DNA from 2 places in the Arthrobacter sp. WCS2018Hpa-7 genome. Region 1 is predicted to be linked to the other one. Evidence: riboswitches for the same ligand, from Rfam matches in the RefSeq annotation. Region 1 holds a riboswitch; the other holds the start of a gene.
What was found. Region 1 has a riboswitch for thiamine pyrophosphate ahead of RQH14_RS14675 (ECF transporter S component). Riboswitches for the same ligand answer to the same signal wherever they lie in the genome.
Positions count from the first base shown of each region.

Region 2: another riboswitch for thiamine pyrophosphate. It lies ahead of thiC (phosphomethylpyrimidine synthase ThiC); the one in region 1 lies ahead of RQH14_RS14675 (ECF transporter S component).

Region 1 is NZ_JAVTJB010000013.1:47,515-51,721, reverse strand. It holds gene mnhG (monovalent cation/H(+) antiporter subunit G) at 1-187, shown strand, start outside; gene RQH14_RS14685 (DUF4235 domain-containing protein) at 288-548, opposite strand; gene RQH14_RS14680 (NUDIX hydrolase) at 585-1,307, opposite strand; TPP riboswitch at 1,506-1,642, shown strand; gene RQH14_RS14675 (ECF transporter S component) at 1,720-2,340, shown strand; gene RQH14_RS14670 (ABC transporter ATP-binding protein) at 2,340-3,938, shown strand; gene RQH14_RS14665 (energy-coupling factor transporter transmembrane component T) at 3,935-4,207, shown strand, end outside.
Region 2 is NZ_JAVTJB010000009.1:17,182-21,388, forward strand. It holds gene RQH14_RS11655 (VOC family protein) at 1-672, opposite strand, end outside; gene RQH14_RS11660 (amidohydrolase family protein) at 751-1,833, opposite strand; TPP riboswitch at 1,930-2,037, shown strand; gene thiC (phosphomethylpyrimidine synthase ThiC) at 2,033-3,886, shown strand; gene RQH14_RS11670 (alpha/beta hydrolase) at 3,869-4,207, opposite strand, start outside.

The sequences.
Region 1 (4,207 bases):
GTGGGTATGGCCTGTTCTGCTGGTGGCATGGATTTTCCAGTTGCTGACAGCACCTGTGTCCGCCCACATGGTGGGTCGCTCCGCCTACCGCACCAAGCACGGCCACCGCGAGATGCTCACCAAGGACGAACTCGAAGCCGTTGTTCAACGGGCGGCTGCCGGGCAAGAACCCCGGAACGACCACTAAAAGTCCCAGTCACAGCAAACGCGGGGCCGCCGTGCGTCCACTGGTGTTCATTCCATCAGGTGGAGGCAAAGCGACCCCGCGTTGTTGTCTGTGGTTGAGGCTAGAGGATGTCGTGCGTCTTGGCGAAACGTGCAATGGCACGCTGGGTGCCACGGCTGGCCAACACCTGAATCAGGGTGCTGACGAAGGCTGAGATCAGCGCAAAAGTCAGCGCTGAACGCAAGCTCGTTTCCATGTCGTCGTTGCCCAGGGGTGGTTTGTTGCCAGTGGCCTTTTCCCACCCTTTGTTGACGAGTTTGGTGCCAACGAAGCCCGCTCCGAGGCTCACTCCGGTACCCAGCAGCTTGAAGAAGAGGTTCATGCCTCCAGCCTAGCCGTCCATGGGCCAACTCAAGTGTCAGCGTCGGCTTTCCCGCTCCTTCAGGAACGCTGCCAGGGACCCCACCGGGGCCAACACTGGAACGACCGTGTGTTCCGCCGACCAGACAGCGTCCACCGTCTCAAAATCGGCGATTTCCTTGAGCAGGTAATAGGTGGGCGGCATCAGCTTCAGCGTCCCGGCCGCCTCCGCTTCCAGAATTCCGTCCACCGGCATCCACAACGATTGCCAGGCCTCCGTGGTTTGATGCCGGGGCTCGGCTCCAGGGACGGGTTTTGCAAGGTAGAAGTAGGTGTCAAAGCGCTTCGGCATGTCCGTGGGCGTGATCCAGTTGGCCCACGGTCGGACGTCCGCGGCGCTGATGCTGAGCCCCGACTCCTCCTGGACTTCGCGGATTGCGGCGGTGAGGACCGTGCCTGCGTTGGTCACGGCCTGCGCTGAGTTGGTGCCGGCACCTGAGTCGGAGTCGGTGCCGGTGCCGATGGAACTCGAACTCCAGGCGGCAGCGTGGCGTTGAAGCAGCTCCGCTGGGTAGTCCCAGCCTGACTCGTCCGCAGCATCCACCCTGCCGCCTGGGAAGACCACCATTCCGGCGGCGAAGTCCATGGTGCTGACCCGGTGCTGGACGAACGCCTCGAGCCCGCCCGGGGAATCACGGAGCAGGATGACACTGGCAGCGAGCCGTGGCTCGGATATGGTGCCCTCGCCGACAGCGTGATCCTGACTGGGTGGATTGTTCATGAAAAGTGCCCCTTTGCCGCGGTCGAGTCTGCTGGATCATTCTCTCAGGTCTCGTTGTGGGGCCTGGTGTGCATGCCAAGACCGGCGCGAAGGGTGTAGAGCGGGCCTCGCAACGTCCGATTGTGACCACCTGCCGGCAACGGACCAGCGCCCGCAACACGCGCAGGTGTAAACTGAACCAGCCCATCAGGGCAGATTTGATAACGACAGGGGAGCGCCGCCGTCGGACCTTGCAGAGATGCAGGAGACGCGAGGGCGCTGAGAGTGCGGACAGCCGCAGACCCTCGAACCTGATCCGGTTAGTACCGGCGCAAGGGAGTCGAGCTTCTCAGAGTGTCCGGATCCGGGCGGCGCAGGCCGGTTGGAAATCCGGGGAGCACTTTCCCCTCCTGTAACCTCAGGAGGCAGAAAAATGACCACGGTAAACGTGAAGAAGGCCAGTTACACCTGGCGTGTTGTAGACATCGTTGTGGCGGCTCTTATCGCCATCGCAGGCGGCGTGATCTTCTGGGCCTGGTCCCAGGGTGCCGCGCTGGTTTCCATCCCCATGAACGCGACGTATCCGCCGCTCACCGGCCTGATCGCCGGTGGCTGGATGATCCCCGCAGTCCTGGGCATGCTCATTATCCGCAAGCCGGGCGCAGCGTTGTTCTGCGAAGCTGTCGCGGCCACCGGTGAGCTCATCATGGGTTCCCAGTACGGCACCACCGTCCTGATCTCCGGCGTCCTGCAGGGTTTGGGCGCGGAGCTCATCTTCGCCGCTTTCCGGTACAAGAAGTTCAACCTGCCCACGGCCCTCCTCGCGGGTGCCGGTGCGGGCCTCTTCTGCGGCCTGAACGACTCCTTCCTCCCGTGGGGCTGGAACATCGCCTACGAGGCCGTGGACAAGCTGGCGTACATCACCTTCACCACGATTTCGGGTGCGATCATCGCTGGCGCACTGTCCTGGATTGCCACCCGTGGCTTGGCGAAAACCGGCGTGCTGAGCTCCTTCGCATCGCGCAAGGCCGCGTCGGAGCCCGTCTTCAGCTGATGCCCGCCACGCAGAGCGGCAGCAACAACAGCAGCCCGGTACGGCCTGCCGCCATCTCCGCCGAGGGCTGGGCTTGGCGGCATGCCGGCCGGTCCACTCCGGCCATTCATGGGTTGGACCTCCGGATTGAACCTGGCGAGCGGGTTCTCCTTCTGGGACCTTCCGGTGCCGGCAAATCAACGCTGCTGCACGCCCTTGCCGGCGTGTTGGGCGATGAGGAAGACGACTCGGACGAGTCAGGTTCGCTGCTAATCGACGGCGTGGCGCCCCGGGAGCAGCGGGGCCGCGCCGGGCTGATGCAGCAGGACCCGGAAACGCAGGTGGTCTTGTCGCGGGTTGGCGACGACGTGGCCTTTGGTGCCGAGAACCTTGCTGTGCCGCGGGACGAGATCTGGTCCCGCGTCCATGAAGCGCTCGACGACGTCGGGTTGCGTACCGCTGCCGGTGGCGGTTTGGCGTTGGACCACCCGACGGCGGCACTCTCCGGAGGGCAGAAGCAGCGCCTTGCACTGGCGGGCATCCTGGCGATGCGGCCGGGCCTGATCCTGTTGGATGAACCGACCGCCAACCTGGATCCGGCAGGCGTTTTGGAGGTGCGTGACGCGGTGAAGCGCTGCCTCGACAAGACCGGCGCAACGCTGGTGGTGGTGGAGCACCGCGTGTCCGTCTGGAAAGACCTGGTGGACCGGATCGTGGTCCTGCAGCCGGGTTCCCTGGCGGCGGGAACGGGAACGGGCACGGCAAAGGCCGGGGTCCTCTTGGACGGCCCGCCTGACAAGGTCCTGTCCGAAGCCCGCACCATGTTGATGGCCGCCGGCGTTTGGGTGCCTGGGTACGTTCCGGCCACCCGCGAACGGCGCAGCCAACCCCACACCTCCCAACTGCTCCTTGCAGCCCAGGACCTCGCAGTTTCCCGGGAGAAGCCGCGGCGCAAGGGCTTCAAGACCTTCCCGCCGGTCCCAGTGCAAACGGGAATCACCGCGCAGGTCCGGGCCGGCCAAGCATTGACCATCACTGGAGCCAACGGCGCCGGAAAGTCCACGTTTGCGCTCACGTTGGCCGGCCTTCTTGCGCCGGTGGACGGCACGGTGAGTGCCGCCGTCGAGCTTTCCGAAGGGGCCGGCATTGACCCGTTCAAGTGGAAAGCAGACCAGCTGATTTCACGGATCGGTACGGTGTTCCAGGAACCGGAGCACCAGTTCGTCACGGGCAAGGTCCTGGACGAGCTCATGTTTGGGCCCAGGCATGTGGGCCGCGGCGAAGAACGCGTCGACGAACTGTTGGAGCGGCTGCGGCTTACGCATTTGGTGGATGCCAACCCCTACACCCTTTCCGGCGGCGAGAAGCGGCGGCTTTCGGTGGCCACCGTGCTGGCCGCGCACCCCAAAGTCCTGGTGCTCGACGAGCCCACGTTCGGTCAGGACGCCAATACGTGGGCCGAGCTGGCGTCGTTCCTTTCAGAGTTGTTGGACGCCGGAACGGCTGTGGTCTCCGTGACCCATGACCAGGAATTCAGCGCAGTGCTCGGCGGAACGGAGCTTCGGCTCGGTCCGGTCCAGCATGGTGAAGCCACGCATCAGGAAGCGGGTGCAGCATGAGGGATGCGTTGAATCTCCGCGGGAATCATGCCCTGCTGACCCGAGCCAACCCCTTGGCAAAGTTCGTGTCCGTTTTCCTGATTTCCCTGGTGCTGGCCCTGTCCATCGACTGGGTATCGGCGTCCGCGGCGCTGGTTGCGGAGCTGGCGTTGTTTCCGCTCGCCGGGCTTACGCTCAGGCTTCTGTGGCAGCGCGCTTGGCCGCTGATCATCGCGGCCGCGATCGGTGGCTGGAGCACTGCGATCGTGGCGGCGGACAGCGGCGCTGTA
Region 2 (4,207 bases), on a different contig from region 1:
CATGGCCATGTGGTGGTGGTAGCCGCCGGCGGAAACGAACAACGCCTGGCCATGCCAGCCCGCGGTCCGCTCAAAGCCCAGGGTTTCCACGTAGAAGTGCTGGGCAGTTGCGACGTCGCCCACTTGCAGGTGAACGTGTCCGATTCCGGCCTCCGCCTCGCGCTGTCCGGTCACCGCCGCTTCACTCAGGTGCTGCTGGAGGAATCGCTGCGGAGGCAAGGCAACATTGTCCATCACCACATTCTTGCCGTCCCACTGCCAGAGTTCACGCGGCTTGTCGTAGTAGAGCTCAATCCCATTGCCTTCAGGATCGGTAAAGTAGAACGCTTCGCTGACCAGGTGGTCGGCACTGCCCGCAAACGCGCGGGGCTCGTACTCGGCAGCGGTGGCGATGGTGGCAGCCAGTGAAGGCTGATCGTGGAAGAGAATGGCCGTGTGGAACAGGCCGGCCTCCCCGCGGCCTGGAATCTGGAGCCCTGAGGCCGGAGCAAGGTGCACCACGGGCTTTCCGACGCGCCCCAAGTAAAGCCCACCATCCTGCTCGGCCACGACGTCAAGGCCAAGGGCCCGCTGATAGTAGTCGCTCATAACCGTCATGTCGCCGACCTTGAGCATGACAGTGCCCATGGTCAGTTCGGCAGGCAGAAGATCCTGGCTGAGTGGTGTGGTCATGTGAAGCTCCCGAGTTCGAGGTGCCGCTCATCAGCACCGTTCCTACTTCTCTAAATTACTTGAAGCTTCAATTTATTCCTAATGGACCAAGGAACCCCGAAGAACGATGTGCTTGAGGTTGGAAACAGTCTCCAGCCGGATCCTGGGATCCTCGGAACACAGCACGACGTCGGCACTCGCCCCTTCGCTGATGCCTTCGGCTCCCAGCCACTCCCGGGCACGCCACGCCGCGGCGTCCACGACCGCCGCCGGCGGCAGGCCGGCGTCGTGCAATTCCTTCATTTCCTCGGCGATCCTGCCGTGCTTGATCACGCTTCCGGCGTCTGTGCCCGTGTAGATGGCCACCCCGGCCTCAAAGGCCTCCAGCACACGCTCACGCCGCCGCTCCCAAAGCCGCACCATATGGTCCGCATAGACAGGAAACTTCGGAGCAGCCTGGGCAGCGATGTCCGGGAAGGTCGCGATATTGACCAAGGTAGGAACGATCGGCACGGACTGTTCCACCAAACGCGGAATGTGTCGTGGCAGCAGGCCGGTCGCGTGTTCAATGCAGTCGATGTCGGCATCCAGCATGTCGTCCACTGTGTCTTCGGCAAAGCAGTGGGCCGTCACCCTGGCACCTTCATCGTGGGCGGCAGAGATGGCGTCCTTGACGACTTTCGCGGGGAAGGAGGCAGCGAGGTCACCCACGCCACGGTCAATCCAGTCCCCCACCAACTTGACCCACCCGTCTCCATCCCGGGCTTCCTTCCGAACGGTCTCCACGAGTTGGTCCGGTTCGATTTCATGCCCCAAACCGCGGAGGTAGCGCCGGCTCCGGGCAATATGCCTTCCGGCCCGGATCAGCCGGGGCACGTCCGAACGTTGCTGGACCCAACGGGTGTCACTGGGTGATCCGGCGTCCCGGATCAGCAGAGTCCCGGCGTCGAGGTCAGCCTGGGCTTGGGCAAGGGTGGTCCGCTCGTCAACAGCGCCGCCCACTCCCAAACCGATGTGGCAGTGGGCATCAACGAAGCCCGGGAGGACCCAGCCATCTAGAACGCAGTCCGGTGCCTTCGTGGGGCGCACAAACGTCAAGGTGCCGTCCACGGACCACATCCCATGGCGCTGGTCGTTCCGTGACACGAGCACGGGTCCGGTGAATTCGATGATCTTGGCCATGGAAAAAGCCTAGTCCGCAAGTCCAAGGGAGTTCAGGTTGCTGCAACCCCGGACTCCATGTGACTGGGAGCCTCCGGGGAGCTGTGGTAGCTTCGTCTACGACCACACGGGGGCCCCTGCAGGGGCTGAGATCGGACTGATGCAGTCTGCGACCGTTGAACCTGTCCGGGTAATGCCGGCGAAGGAAGTGAGTGATCCTTTGAGCACCACCAAAACACAGCACAGCCCTGCCCAAAACCGGGCCGACTCCAGCGCAAAGACACCGGAATCCGTGACGCAATCGCTGAAATCCCATTCATTGGCCTACCTTGAGGACCCGGACCACGGGATCCGGGTGCCCGTCACGGAGATCGCTTTGGAGCCCTCCCCCAACGGCAAAGCAAACCCGGCGTTCCAGGTGTACCGCACGGCGGGTCCCGGCAGCGATCCCGTTGTAGGGCTTGAGCCTTTCCGCTCTTCATGGATCGAAGCCCGCTGTGACACCGTGGCTTACCGCGGACGGGAACGAAACCTGCTGGACGACGGCAAGTCTGCGGTTCGGCGCGGCGAAGCATCAGCAGAGTGGAAGGGCACTCAACCGGTGCCCCGCCGCGCCGTCGAAGGTAAAACCGTCACGCAGATGCACTACGCCAAGCAGGGCACGGTGACTCCGGAGATGCAGTTCGTCGCGTTGCGGGAGGGCTGCGACGTTGAGCTGGTCCGCAGCGAAGTCGCCGCAGGACGGGCGATCATTCCCAACAACATCAACCATCCCGAGTCAGAGCCGATGATCATCGGCAAGGCATTCCTGGTGAAGATCAACGCCAACATCGGCAACTCAGCCGTGACGAGCTCCATCGCGGAGGAGGTGGACAAACTGCAGTGGGCCACTCAGTGGGGTGCCGATACCGTCATGGATCTCTCCACTGGCGACGATATCCACACCACCCGGGAGTGGATCATCCGCAACTCCCCGGTCCCCATCGGGACGGTCCCCATCTACCAGGCGCTGGAGAAGGTCAACGGCGAGGCGAACAAGCTGACATGGGAGATATTCCGGGACACTGTGATCGAGCAATGTGAGCAGGGCGTGGACTACATGACCATCCACGCCGGCGTGCTTCTGCGATATGTGCCGCTGACCGCCAACCGGGTCACGGGAATTGTCTCCCGTGGCGGGTCGATCATGGCGGGTTGGTGCCTGGCGCACCATCAGGAAAACTTCCTCTACACGCATTTTGACGAGCTCTGCGAAATCTTCGCCCAGTACGACGTCGCCTTCTCGCTGGGCGACGGCCTGCGCCCGGGCGCAACCGCCGATGCCAACGACGCAGCCCAGTTCGCCGAGTTGGATACACTCGCCGACCTGACACAGCGGGCGTGGGAGTTCGATGTGCAGGTGATGGTGGAAGGACCTGGCCACGTGCCGTTCCACCTGGTGCGGGAAAATGTGGAACGCCAGCAGGAACTGTGCAAAGGAGCCCCCTTCTACACCTTGGGGCCCTTGGTCACCGATGTCGCTCCTGGCTATGACCACATCACCTCAGCCATCGGCGCCGCCGAGATCGCCAGGTACGGCACTGCCATGCTCTGCTACGTGACCCCCAAGGAACATTTGGGTCTTCCCAATAAGGACGACGTCAAGACCGGTGTCATCACGTACAAGATCGCAGCCCACGCCGCCGACCTCGCCAAGGGCCATCCAGGGGCCCATGAGCGTGACGATGCCCTGTCAAAGGCCAGGTTCGAATTCCGTTGGCGGGACCAGTTTGCCCTCTCGTTGGACCCTGTGACAGCGGAAGCCTTCCATGACGAAACGCTGCCGGCCGAACCGGCCAAGACCGCCCATTTCTGTTCCATGTGCGGCCCCAAGTTCTGTTCGATGCGCATCAGCCAGGACATCCGTGACGAATACGGATCAGAAGAGGCGCAGACGGCCATAGCGGAAATGTACAGTGGCATGCGCGGAAAGAGCCAGGAATTCCTGGCATCGGGCGGAAAGGTCTATTTGCCGGAACTTCAGGTACCCGGCAGCCCAGGCACGGTTGAGGCCGGCTCAGGAAGCCTGAACTGACATGGCCCGTCCGACGTCGCCAACAAACGAGCGGATGATGTGATCGCCGTCCACTGAATCCTGGGGCCGGTGTCCTCCCGCAGCAACACGGCGGAGGGCGCCGGTTTCCTGGAGATAGCCGGCGATTTCTTCGTACAGGGGTTCCCACCCACCGGTGAGAACCAACGTGGGGACGCCGGGTACGATGTGCAGCGGAGCTTCCCAAGGCGGGGCTTGAAGCCTGAGCCTGCGGGCGGAACGGCGCGCTTCGGGAGTATCCAATCCCCCCGTTTCGGCAGAAAACGCCCGGCGGTAGTACTCACGTTGATAGTCGGCGTCGTT